DNA from 3 places in the Paenibacillus sp. tmac-D7 genome. Region 2 is predicted to be linked to each of the others. Evidence: predicted binding sites of a transcription regulator. Region 2 holds the regulator's gene; each other region holds the start of a gene.
The links. The regulator LexA, encoded in region 2, represses DNA repair genes until DNA is damaged. The targets are predictions, from matches to a motif close to CGAACATATGTTCG.

Region 1 (4,207 bases), on a different contig from region 2:
ACGCCGCTGCTTGGGGGCGAGCTGTGGCAGAACGGCTGGACGATTGTGGGGTTTCCCGTCATGATCGGATTTACGGAGATGACAATCTCGCGATTGCCGAAGGACAAGGCGAGGATCGGTTCCAATTTACTGATCTTGTATGCGCTAATTTTACTGGGGCTGGCCGCTTTAAGCGCATGGCTGCCGGTGCTAACGTTCACGGCAAGCTTATTTGCGATTTTGCTCCATGAGGCGATGATTGTGTATAGCCGTTGGGATGAAGGCCGCCGCCGCCCGATTTATGTACACACGGACAAAGGGCTGAAAATATTAGCCGTGCTGCCGGGCAGTCCGGCCGAGGAGCTCGGCCTTAAAGCCGGTGAGATCGTCAGCAAGGTGAACGGGGTTCCGGTTCGCAGCAAGCAGGCGCTGCATCAGGCGATGCAGTTGAATCCGGCGTTCTGCCGATTGGAAGTGCTCGATGGGGCGCTGGAGAACCGCTTCTTGAAACGGGCGCTTTACTCGGGGGAGCATCATCAGCTCGGCATTATACTCGCTCCCGACCAAGATGTGCTGTACTATGTGGAGGAGAAGCAGGTATCGATTTGGGCATACTTGAGCCGCCGTTTGATCGGATTACTCCGCAATGAAAAAAATTCGAAGAGCATGTAAGGGGCAGGCGTCACGACAATCCGGACATTTCGGCACGGAATAGGGATTTCGTGATCGGCCCATGCGGATACCAGCCCAACGCCCGAACGTCGGGTTGCACAACGAGCCTGAGGCGAAAGCCCCAGGCTCGTTGCATAGATGGCGTTACCTTAGAACAACGATCTCAACGCGGCGGTTTTTCGCGCGATTCTCATCGCTGTTGTTTTCGGCCACCGGCCGGGTATCGGCATAAGACGTCGAGACGAACTTCTTCGGATCTAGCTGCGCGGTATAGACGAAGTAGCGCAGGACAGACAACGAACGCGCTTGCGATAATCCCCAGTTGTCTTTATACACGGAGCCGGTCGACAGCGGCAAATCATCCGTATGTCCTTCAATACTGATGACCGCGTGCAGAGTAGGAAACAAGCTTGCCAATTGGTTCAAGATCGGCAAGGCTCCCGGCTTCAGGTCGGCTTTCCCGAGATCGAATAGGAACAAGTTGTTCAAGGTGACCGCTACGCCGCGAGGCGTATTTGCCGCGGATATTTGCGCTTGCAGGCTGTTTTCCTGAATGTAGGCCTGCACTTTCTGAAGCAGGTCTTCCAGCTGTTTTTCCCGCTGCTGCTGTTCTTCCTTCCCGGTCTCCGCGTTATCATTCTGTTCCTGCTCTGTCTTGTTGTCCTCGCCGCCCGTGGACGGGTTTGCGGCACCCATGATGCCTTGGCCCTGCGGCATAATCGTATCGGCTTTCATGAATTCCATTTTCAACGCTTTCGCCAGCACTTCGTATTTCTGAACATCGATCTTGCTCATGGCATACATGATGATGAAGAAAATCAGGACGAGTGTAATAAAGTCCGCGTAGCTGAGCAGCCAGCGCTCGTGATTGGGAGGCGCGGCCTGCTTCTTTCTCCTATTCCTCGCCACCGGGTTCACCTGCGCTCTCGCCTTTAATGTGATCTTGAAGGAGGAAAGAACTCAACTTTTTCTTAATCAATTGCGGATTTTCACCCGCTTGCAGAGCTAGTATCCCTTCCAGCATCAATTCCATTTCGGCGACCTGCTCCGCGCTGCGAACTTTGATTTTGTTTGCAATTGGCAGCAAAATGAGGTTGGCGGAACCTACGCCGTACAAGGTGGCCGTAAAGGCGACTGCGATTGCCGGTCCCAAGCTTCCCGGGTCATCCAAATTGCCGAGCACATGAATCAAGCCCATTACCGTACCGATGATCCCCATAGTAGGGGCGTAACCGCCGGCGGCTTCGAACATTTTGGCCCAGCCTTCGTGGTGATTTTCAAGAGCGTCGATCTCCAGCTCCAAAATTTGGCGGGTCAGTTCGGGATCGGTCCCGTCGACCACCATCATCAAGCCGTCCCGCAGGAACGGATTCTCATTCTCTTGAGCACGCTGCTCCAGAGCGAGGACGCCTTCGCGTCTGGCTACGGTCGCCATATCGACGAGCTCCTCGATAACTTGCCCCGGGTCTTGTTTCTTCTCGCGAAAGGCCATGTTCAGCGCCTTGCCAATATCTTTAATTTGTTTTAACGGAAAGCTGACAAGCACGGCGCCGATCGTGCCGCCCGCTATAATCAGCATGGAGCTTGGGACGAAGAGCGCGGAAATATGTCCGCCATCCATCATATAACCGCCAATTAATCCTCCAATACCGATGATGATCCCGATGATTGTCATCAAATCCACTTTCGTTACACCCCTAGAGATTCAAATATGAATAACGGCAGTCACCTGTCGCTTGTCATTGGAATATCCGTTCGGAATGAACGGAAGACGAATGGGTTCGTTTGCAACAGAAACGGAAAAAAGGTATAATGTATGGGAACAAATATTCCTATTACAGGAACGCAGTCGAACGGAGTCGAAGCTACGCACATAGATGGCCTACCTTTTTATCGGAATCCGGTAACCGAAACTTTAGAAGATTTCCACTCTTTTCATGAATGGGTGATGAGATGAGCGAAGTAACCATAAGCGATAAGAAGTTCCAGCTCGTATCGGACTATACGCCTCAAGGGGATCAGCCGAACGCGATCGAGATGCTGGTATCGAGCATCCGCTCGGGACAGAAGCACCAGACGCTGCTAGGTGCGACGGGAACGGGGAAGACGTTTACAGCCGCGCATGTCATTGCTCAACTGAACCGTCCGACGCTGCTGATCGCGCATAACAAAACCTTGGCCGCGCAGTTGTGCAGTGAGCTGAAGGAGTTTTTTCCACATAATGCGGTGGAATATTTCGTAAGCTATTACGATTATTACCAGCCGGAAGCGTACATTCCTTCCTCGGATACGTTCATCGAGAAGGATTCGAGCATTAACGACGAGATCGATAAGCTCCGCCACTCGGCGACCAGCTCGTTGTTCGAACGCCGCGACGTCATCGTAGTGGCGAGCGTGTCGTGCATCTACGGCCTCGGATCGCCGATGGAGTACCGCAATTTGCTGCTGTCGCTGCGGGTCGGAATGGAGCGTTCGCGCAACGACATTTTGCACCGGCTGATCGACATCCAGTACCAGCGCAACGATATGAACTTTATCCGCGGCACGTTCCGCGTCCGCGGCGACGTGATCGAAATCTTCCCGGCTTCGCGGGGGGAACAGGCGGTGCGCGTCGAGCTGTTCGGCGACGAGATCGAACGGATTACGGAAATCGATGTGCTGACCGGCGAAATCATTGGCGAACGCGACCATATTGCGATTTTCCCGGCCTCCCACTTCGTGACCCACGAGGATACGATGAAGGTGGCGCTCGTGAACATTGAGCGGGAGCTGGAGGAGCGGCTGGCCGAGCTGCGCGGACAGGGCAAGCTCCTGGAGGCGCAGCGGTTGGAACAACGCACCCGTTATGATATCGAGATGATGCAGGAGATGGGCTTCTGTTCGGGGATCGAGAACTACTCCGGACCGCTGACGTTCCGCGAACGCGGAGCGACTCCTTACACGCTGTTCGACTATTTCCCGGACGACATGCTGATCATGATCGACGAGTCGCATGTGACGCTGCCGCAAATCCGGGCGATGTACAACGGCGACCGCGCCAGGAAAGAAGTGCTGGTCGAGCACGGCTTCCGTCTGCCGTCGGCGCTGGATAACCGTCCGCTGCGCTTTGAGGAATTCGAGAAGAAAATCAACCAGATCGTGTATATCTCCGCGACGCCAGGCCCGTATGAGATCGAGAAGTGTCCACAGATGGTGGAACAAATCATTCGCCCGACTGGATTGCTCGATCCGATCATCGAGGTGCGGCCGACGAAGGGACAAATCGACGATCTGCTCGGAGAAATCCAGGATCGCATCAAGAAGGACGAGCGGGTGCTCGTGACGACGCTGACGAAGAAGATGTCCGAGGATTTGACGGACTATTTTAAAGAGATCGGCGTCAAAGTGCGGTATTTGCACTCGGAAATCAAGACGTTCGAACGAATGCAAATTTTGCGCGACCTGCGTTTAGGCGTCTTCCATGTGCTGGTCGGGATCAACCTGCTGCGGGAAGGTCTCGACTTGCCCGAAGTCTCGTTGGTGGCGATTCTCGACGCCGACAAGGAAGGTTTCTTGC
Region 2 (4,207 bases):
GGCGGGGCGAGCGGTACCCCTCGTTATTACGTACCGATTTTTAAGGAGGAGATTTCACAGTGACGGATAAGAACTACACGAAGGAAGACATTTTACGTATTGCCAAGGAACAAAACGTTCGATTCATTCGACTTCAATTTACGGATTTGCTCGGCACCATCAAGAACGTCGAAATACCTTTAAGCCAGCTTGAGAAGGCGCTTGATAATAAAATGATGTTTGATGGTTCTTCCATCGAGGGTTACGTTCGTATCGAAGAATCAGACATGTACTTATACCCGGATTTGAATACTTGGGTCGTGTTCCCATGGGTGACGGAAGATCGCGTGGCGCGTTTGATTTGCGATATTTATTTGCCGGACGGCCGTCCGTTCCCGGGCGACCCGCGCGGCATTCTGAAAGCGGCGTTGAAAGAAGCGTACGAAATGGGCTATACCGCGATGAACGTCGGGCCGGAACCGGAATTTTTCTTGTTCAAAACCGATGAGAAAGGCAATCCGACCATGGAGCTGAACGACCAGGGCGGTTACTTCGACTTGGCGCCTACGGATCTCGGCGAGAACTGCCGCCGCGAAATCGTATTGACGCTCGAAGAAATGGGCTTTGAGATCGAAGCGTCACACCACGAAGTGGCGCCGGGTCAGCACGAGATCGACTTTAAATATGCCGATGCGATTAAAGCGGCCGACCAAATTCAAACGTTCAAGCTCGTTGTGAAGACGGTAGCCCGTCAGCACGGCCTGCATGCCACATTCATGCCGAAGCCGTTGTTTGGCGTTAACGGCTCGGGCATGCATTGTCACCAATCGTTGTTCCGCGGTAAAGAGAATGCCTTCTACGACGAGAGCGACAAACTCGGCCTAAGCGCAGAAGCACGTCATTACATGGCTGGTATTTTGCGCCACGCCCGCGCGTTCGCGGCGATTACGAACCCGACCGTCAACTCGTACAAGCGTCTTGTACCGGGTTATGAAGCGCCTTGTTACGTCGCCTGGTCGGCCAGCAACCGCAGCCCGATGATCCGTATCCCGGCTTCCCGCGGTCTCAGCACGCGCGTTGAAGTGCGTAACCCGGATCCGGCGGCTAACCCGTATCTCGCGCTGGCCGTTATGTTGAAGGCCGGCCTTGACGGCATCAAGAAAAAAATGCAGCTGCCGCCTCCGACGGACCGCAATATTTACGTGATGACCGAAGAGGAGCGGGAAGAGCAAGGCATTCCGAGCTTGCCGATCAACTTGAAGCAAGCGCTCGACGAAATGCTTCGGGACGATGTCATTTGCGAAGCACTCGGCGATCATGCGCTGGCTCATTTCTTCGAGCTTAAGGAAATCGAGTATGACATTTACCGTACTCAAGTTCACGCTTGGGAGCGCGAGCAGTATTTAACGCTTTATTAATAATTAAAGAAACGGACGTTCGGCTGAGCCGAGCGTCCGTTTCTTTAATTTAGCAAGACCTATATTCCATAAGGACCTAGCGGTGATCTTCCGTGAGGTTTTTTTATCGAAAAAACCTCACGATCCGGCAGCAGCCGAGCTTCGAGAGGTTTTGAGTTGTTAGTGGATGTCGCGGAATACGCCGATGACTTTGCCAAGAATAGAAACGTTTTTCAACCGAATAGGCTCCATGGTCGGGTTTTGCGGCTGTAACCGAATATGGTCTCTTTCTTTATAGAACGTTTTCACCGTCGCCTCGTCTTCCTCGGTCATAGCCACGACGATGTCGCCGTTGTTGGCGGTCTGCTGCTGGCGGACGATCACATAATCCCCGTGATGAATGCCTGCGTCAATCATACTTTCGCCGACGACGCTTAACATGAACACGCTCTGATCGCCGACAAAGTGGCTGGGGAGCGGAAAGTAATCTTCAATGTTCTCCGTTGCTGTAATCGGAACCCCCGCCGTAACCCGTCCGATTAACGGAACGCGGGCTACCGAAACGGAGAACGCGCCTTCTCCTGGTTCCCCGTCCAGAATCTCAATGGCTCTTGGCTTGGTCGGATCTCGGCGGATAAGGCCCTTCTTCTCGAGCCTTTCCAAGTGTCCATGTACGGTGGAACTCGACGCCAAACCTACCGCTTCGCCGATTTCACGTACGGAAGGCGGGTAACCTTTATCCTTAACTTCATTTTTAATAAAATTTAAAATGGCCTGTTGACGGGAGGAAATCTTGCTCATCGTATCACTCCAATATATAGAAACTATTAATTGGAAGTATAGCACAGAATAGCCGTTCGTACAAACATAAGTTCGAGAAAATGCATTGACACAAACATGTGTTCGTGTTATTTTAATATAAGAACAAATGTTTGGGGGTCGTCATTATGATGCATATCATTAGCAGTCAAACTTCGGTAAGCGTGCCGTCCATGAATAGAACAGATGCGGTCGGCAATCGCAAACGGCTAGGGCGTCTGGCTCTGACGGGTCTTGTGTTGGCCATGATCATCGGGATCAGCACGGTGATCACGGCATTACTTGGGAATTCGGACGCTTATGCAGCCGCCTCCTTGCCGGCCGAACAACATACCGTTATCGTCGAACGAGGAGATACCTTGTGGAGTATCGCCAATGAACATATAGCTAAGGGTGGCAACCCGAGAGAATACATCTATGAGCTCAAAAAAAAGAACGGATTGAAGGACGCTTCGATTCGTGCCGGTCAACAATTGTTGCTTCCGTAATACCGCTCGCCCTGACATTTCAGGCTCTTCCCGCCTGTCAATTCTCTTGACAATCGTTATCCATAATGTCAAAGTATAATTTGATAACGAACGCCATTTGTCTGGACATGCTTGTCAGGTTCCGACAGCTGGCGACAACCGGAACACGAGAAGACTGGGAGGATAGGCATGTTGGAATCGGAACATGATGTTACCGTGAAGCGAATCAATGAACTCGCTCGAAAAGCGAAATCCGAAGGATTGAGCGAAGCGGAGTTGAACGAACGTAACGAATTGCGTAAAAAGTACATTGATTCTTTCAAATCTTCCTTACGCACTCAACTCGATAACATCAAATTTGTTGATGAAGATGAGAAGAAGTAGGAGGAGGGTTTTGATATGCAATATCGGGCTTTGGGTAAGAGCGGTATTCTGGTATCGGAACTTTGCTTAGGAACAATGACCTTCGGTCATACGACCGATGAACGGGAGTCCGTAGAGATGATAAACCGTTTCCTGGATAAAGGAGGGAATTTCATCGATACGGCAAACGTCTATGCAGGCGGCAGATCGGAAGAGATTGTCGGTAAAGCGATTCGCGAACGAAGATCGGACGTAGTTCTGGCTACTAAAGTTCGAATGAAGACCGGACCCGGACCGAACCAAGTCGGTCTATCCCGCAAGCATATCATGGATGCCGTCGAAGACAGTTTGCGACGCTTAGGAACCGATTATATCGATTTGTACCAAGTTCACGTTTGGGATCAGGTCACACCGATTGAAGAGACGCTTCGTGCGCTGGACGATTTAGTTGCATCAGGGAAGGTTCGGTACATCGGATGCTCGAATTTCTTGGCGTACCAGTTAATGAAATCGTTAAATCTAAGTGACTTCAACCGCTACGCGCGGTTTATTTCCATTCAACCGCAGTACAGTCTCGTGTGCCGCTCCATGGACCGCGAAGTGCTCCCTCTTTGCTTGGAGGAGAACGTAGGAGTCATCCCTTGGGCACCGCTTGGCGGCGGATTTTTGACAGGGCGCTACGAGCGCGGAAACGAACCGACGGAAGGGCGCCTTTCTAACAAAAACGGCGAGAGTCGATGGGAGCTGCGAAATACCGATAAGAATTTCCGAATCCTGGATGAGGTTCTTGGCGCAGCGGCAGAGACCAATAAAACGCCGGCACAAGTGGCGCTCAATTGGCTCATCCATAAGCAAGGGATTACATCGCCGATATTCGGCGCTCGTACGCTTGAACAGTTTGAAGATAATATGGGAGCGGTCGGCTGGAAGCTTTCCGACTCCATGTGGAAGCGGCTGGATGATGTCAGCGCGCTGGAATCGGAATATCCTTACCGGTTTATTGAGAAGTTTCATAGGCAGATCTAATCGAGAGCATAAGGGGTCACGATAATGTCGCGTAAATGGGAACGCATGGTACGTAAAAATACGAAGATCATGAATAAAAAACACGGCCAAAGCAGTTCGTCTTCGATTTCCGTTCGGTCTTCGGACGGGGCGGTTACTTTTAAAGGCCGCAGCTGG
Region 3 (4,207 bases), on a different contig from region 2:
GAAAGGGTATTTCGCTGTGTCCATTCCGTTACACGGGTAAAATTCAAGTCCCGGCCGCTTACACGCGGGGACTCGAAACGTTCGCCGCCTTCGCACGGAACCGCATCCGGGATGCGCCGTACACCAGGGCCAGCAGCAGCACATAGAGCGTCACGAGCACCCATAACGCAACCGATACGGACAGTTGGTCCATACACCACCCGGTCAGCAGCGGGATGAGCGCCCCGCCCACGCCGCCGGAGGCGATCAGTATGCTGGTTATCCGTTCTTCCATGCCCGGGAAAAATCCATTCGCGTACACGAGCGCAACCGCAAACATGCCCGACATCAATAGCCCCAGCAGCAGCACCAGCGCATAGCTCGAGAACACCGTATCGGCCATGGCGAATAAGCTTAAGACGGCGGCCCCGCTGGCGCAGCTGACCAGCAGGTAACGGGCTTTTCCCCAGCGGCCGGCCAATTGGGCGGCGAACAGCCGTCCGACCGCCATCGCGCCCCAGAAGCAGGTGACGGAAAGCGCGCCGATCTCCGGCTTCACACCGACATTTTCAATCATAATGGACGGCAGGAAATTCGCGACGCTCATCTCCGCGCCGACATATAAAGCAAAGATGACGATAAACAAAGTCAACAGCCCGATCAAACCGCCGGGAAGACCTTTGAACGAAGGCACGGCGCCCGCCTGCACGGCGTTCGACGCCGATTTCGCCATCACAGCAGACATTCGCCCGAGCGGCAGCACGGCCCATAACACGAAGACGAGCAGCGACAGCAGGCTTAAGGCGAGAAATGACCCCCGCCACCAGCCTGCGGCGATGAACAACGACACCAGCAAAGGCATGACCAGGGCGCCGACGCCGAAGAACACTTCGATGCGGGCCATGGCGACCGTCTTGCGCGATTCTTCGAAGTGCCCGATCACGACGGCGCCGATGATCGTCTCCACCATACCGAATCCGAAGCCGGCGAGCGGAGCGATGGCGAGTACGATTCCCCATGGGGGCAGCGTAAAGAAGACCATTTCGCCCAAGGCCATGCAGAACAGGCTAACCAGCAGAGCGCCCCGCTTGCCCAGCTTCTGACTAAACCACGGACCGGCTAACACGCCGATTAAAAATCCGAAAAATTGCAGGGCGACGAGTTGTCCCCCCGCGCTGTAATCTTTCCTGTAATGGGCAAGCAGCTCGGGCATTAAAGCGCCGATAATGACATGCGCCAAGCCGATGAGCAAATACGATATGCATCCTGTCCAAAAAAACGTTCTCACTTTCCAGCCTCCGTCCCCGTTGCTCCTTCTACCCCCTGAATCTTCACTTTAACGGATCAAAGCATAGATTACAACAACGTTTGCGGAGTTTATGAAGAATAAAGGACCGGCCCTCCCGCCATCCTAAAAAGGCAGCACCTTGCTTCTATATCCGAGAAGGGACGTGAAAGAAGATGAGCCATTCCAAACGCCGCCAGGAAAACGAGTGGAAAATCCGCAAGCAGTCCCCGCATCCCCACGGTAAGATCAAGTCGCTTGCCGAATATTCGGACGAATACGATGCCCGGCATTCGCAGCAGTAAGCGGTCGTAAATGCAAGCTGCTCGTGCCCTGCGTAATTGTAACGAACAGGTGTTTCGCACCAAAGCACACCTTCCCGCCCGGGAGGTGTGCTTCTTGATCATCGCGGCGCTAACCGTTTATTTTCCTGCCAGCCGCTCCTGCGCCATCCGGATCATCTCGCGCACCATCGCGCCCCCGATTTGCCCGCCGATTTGCCCGGCCTGCTCCGTAGACAAATGGCCGTTGCCGTTCGGTTGGAGCGGGATGCCGAGAGATCGGGCCACCTCGTACTTGACGTTGTCCGGTTGCGCGGAATTCGTGCTGTATCCCTCCCTGCGCATCACTTCGGCCTTGAATTGGTCCAGGGCGTAACCGGCCCCGGGCACAACGGTTCTTCTGCTTCTTCTTCTGGCCATTCTGCCATCCTCCTTACCGTTTTGCAGTTCTTGTTGCAAAGGAAGTAAAGCTGCGATATGATAAAAATAAGAACATATGTTCTTGTCAATCCTTCCTTTCGAGGTGTACGATATGAGAGCGAACTATGAGCCGATAAACGCGAAGCAGGTTTTGAATCCCGTCAAAAGTCCCTCGATGCCGTTCGACTGGTCGATTAACCCGTACCGCGGATGCCAGCACGGTTGTAGTTTCTGTTATGCCAGGTCAACTCATACATTCCTGGGATTGGATACGGACGATACCTTCCAACGCCATATCTTGTTCAAGCAAAATGCGGCCGCGGCGCTGGAATCGCAGCTGGAACGCATGCTTCGCCAGAAGAACGGACGAAGCCGCATCGGCAAAGTGGCGATCGGGACCGCCACCGATCCTTATCAGCCGCTCGAGAAGAACGAGCAGCTTACGCGCCAATGCCTTGAAGTGTTGGCCGCCTATCATATTCCGGCCAGCATTACAACCCGTTCCCCCCTTGTTTTACGGGATGTGGACCTGCTGCGGAAAATTCCCGGCTGCACCGTGAACGTAAGCGTGAACACGCTGGACAAATCGGTATGGCGCAGCTTCGAGCCGATGTCGCCCGCGCCCGAACCGCGACTGGACACGGTGCGCCGCTTGCGGGAGCATGGCGTGGACGCCGGCGTGTTTCTGGCGCCGATGCTGCCTTGGATCACGGACGGGGCCGAGCAATTGGAGCCGCTCGTCGGGCGCATCGCGCAAAGCGGCGCCACCTTCGTAATGGGCTCCGTCCTCCGCTTGAACACCGCCGCGGTGAAATCATGGTTTTTTCATTCGCTTCGCCTGCATTACGCTCCGCTAGTAAGCCGGTATGCGCAGCTGTATGCAGGCTCGCCGTCGGCGCCGAAGCCATACCGCGAGCAGGTTATGGAACGGCTGGACCGCCTGCTGCAATCGAACGGGCTAACGGCCTATAAACCGCTGTCGGGTCAGCATACTAGTCCGAGCCCTGACAACGCAAAAAACACCGAACAACGTCCGGTGCAGCTGGCTTTCGATATTTAACGATTCGCATCCTCCGTGACCCTAAGCCGGGAGTCGGCGGTAAACCATAACTTATAGCTGATCAGGCTGAGCAGCATCGCTGTCAATGCGGCCGAAGAAGCCAGAATGAACATGATCAGCACCTGGTAGCGCACCGCTTCGATCGGGTCCGCCCCGGCTACGATCATGCCGGTCATCATCCCCGGGAGCTGTACCAGTCCGACGGTTTTCATCCCGTCCACCGTCGGAATCATGCTGGCGCGAACCGCACGCTTCAGCGAGCCTTGAACCGCCTGCCGGGCCGTAGCTCCCAAGGCGAGCAGCGTCTCCATCTCACCGCGCGACGTCTCCATCTCGCGCTTCATTTGACTCAAGAACAAGCCCGATACGATCATCGCGGTGCCGATCGTGATGCCGCTGATCGGGATTATGTATTGGGCAGTCGGTTCAATCATGCGCAGCACGAGCAGCAATCCGATCGTAACCGCTTCAGTGCAGCCGATCGCCGCCGCGATCCGAAGGCGTAAGCCCTTCAGCCGTTTGGCCCGTCCGCCGGCATTCCATGAGGCTACGCCGATCATCATCAGCACGAGCAGCACGATGAGCGCGGGATGCCGCGAATCGAATACGAAGTGCAGCACATAACCGATGGCAAGCAGTTGAACGGCGGAACGAATCGTGCCGATCGCAATTTCTTTCTCCAATCCGAGCTTCTGGCGAATGGATAGAACCATTGTCACCGCCACGAAGATCAAGGTGCAGGCAAGCGCGGCGTTAGACATTCGCTTCATCCTTTCCGGCCGCAGGCCACTCGATGAAGCGACGAGCCGGTTCCGTTTCCGGTTGCCGGAAGAACGACGCCGTATCGCCCTGTTCCAGCAGCTGTCCATCGGCCATAAACCAGACGCGATCGCTGACTTGCTTCGCTTGCTCCAAATCGTGCGTGATCCAGACGCAGGCGGTGCCCTCCCGCTCCGACCACGCGTTCAGCCACTGTTCGACGGCGCGTTTGCTGCCGGGATCCAGGGATGCCGTCACTTCGTCCAGCAGCAGCACGTCGGGACGGGCAAGCAGCGTACGAACCAGGGCAGTGCGCTGCTTCTCTCCGCCGGACAGCTCGGACGCCGGCTTGCTCCAGGCGAGAGCTCCGAGGCCTAATGCCTCCATGCACGTGCGGGCAAGCTCCCGGTCAAACGGGGTGCC

Region 1: a site for LexA is predicted at 2,396-2,409, ahead of uvrB (excinuclease ABC subunit UvrB). Genes of this name have one in related genera too.
Region 3: a site for LexA is predicted at 2,035-2,048, ahead of FKP33_RS02090 (SPL family radical SAM protein). Genes of this name have one in related genera too.

The regions. Positions count from the first base shown of each region.
Region 1 covers NZ_VIDW01000035.1:13,157-17,363, reverse strand. Annotated here, with positions in the region: gene FKP33_RS20075 (PDZ domain-containing protein) at 1-651, shown strand, start outside; gene FKP33_RS20070 (flagellar motor protein MotB) at 796-1,560, opposite strand; gene FKP33_RS20065 (flagellar motor protein) at 1,547-2,335, opposite strand; gene uvrB (excinuclease ABC subunit UvrB) at 2,605-4,207, shown strand, end outside.
Region 2 covers NZ_VIDW01000038.1:16,341-20,547, forward strand. Annotated here, with positions in the region: gene glnA (type I glutamate--ammonia ligase) at 60-1,397, shown strand; gene lexA (transcriptional repressor LexA) at 1,557-2,177, opposite strand; gene FKP33_RS20785 (LysM peptidoglycan-binding domain-containing protein) at 2,324-2,683, shown strand; gene FKP33_RS20790 (DUF896 domain-containing protein) at 2,852-3,046, shown strand; gene FKP33_RS20795 (aldo/keto reductase) at 3,062-4,051, shown strand; gene FKP33_RS20800 (hypothetical protein) at 4,076-4,207, shown strand, end outside.
Region 3 covers NZ_VIDW01000002.1:116,088-120,294, forward strand. Annotated here, with positions in the region: gene FKP33_RS02075 (hypothetical protein) at 1-2, shown strand, start outside; gene FKP33_RS02080 (MFS transporter) at 59-1,267, opposite strand; gene FKP33_RS27415 (DUF6254 family protein) at 1,441-1,569, shown strand; gene FKP33_RS02085 (small, acid-soluble spore protein, alpha/beta type) at 1,687-1,965, opposite strand; gene FKP33_RS02090 (SPL family radical SAM protein) at 2,078-3,025, shown strand; gene FKP33_RS02095 (ABC transporter permease) at 3,022-3,786, opposite strand; gene FKP33_RS02100 (ABC transporter ATP-binding protein) at 3,779-4,207, opposite strand, start outside.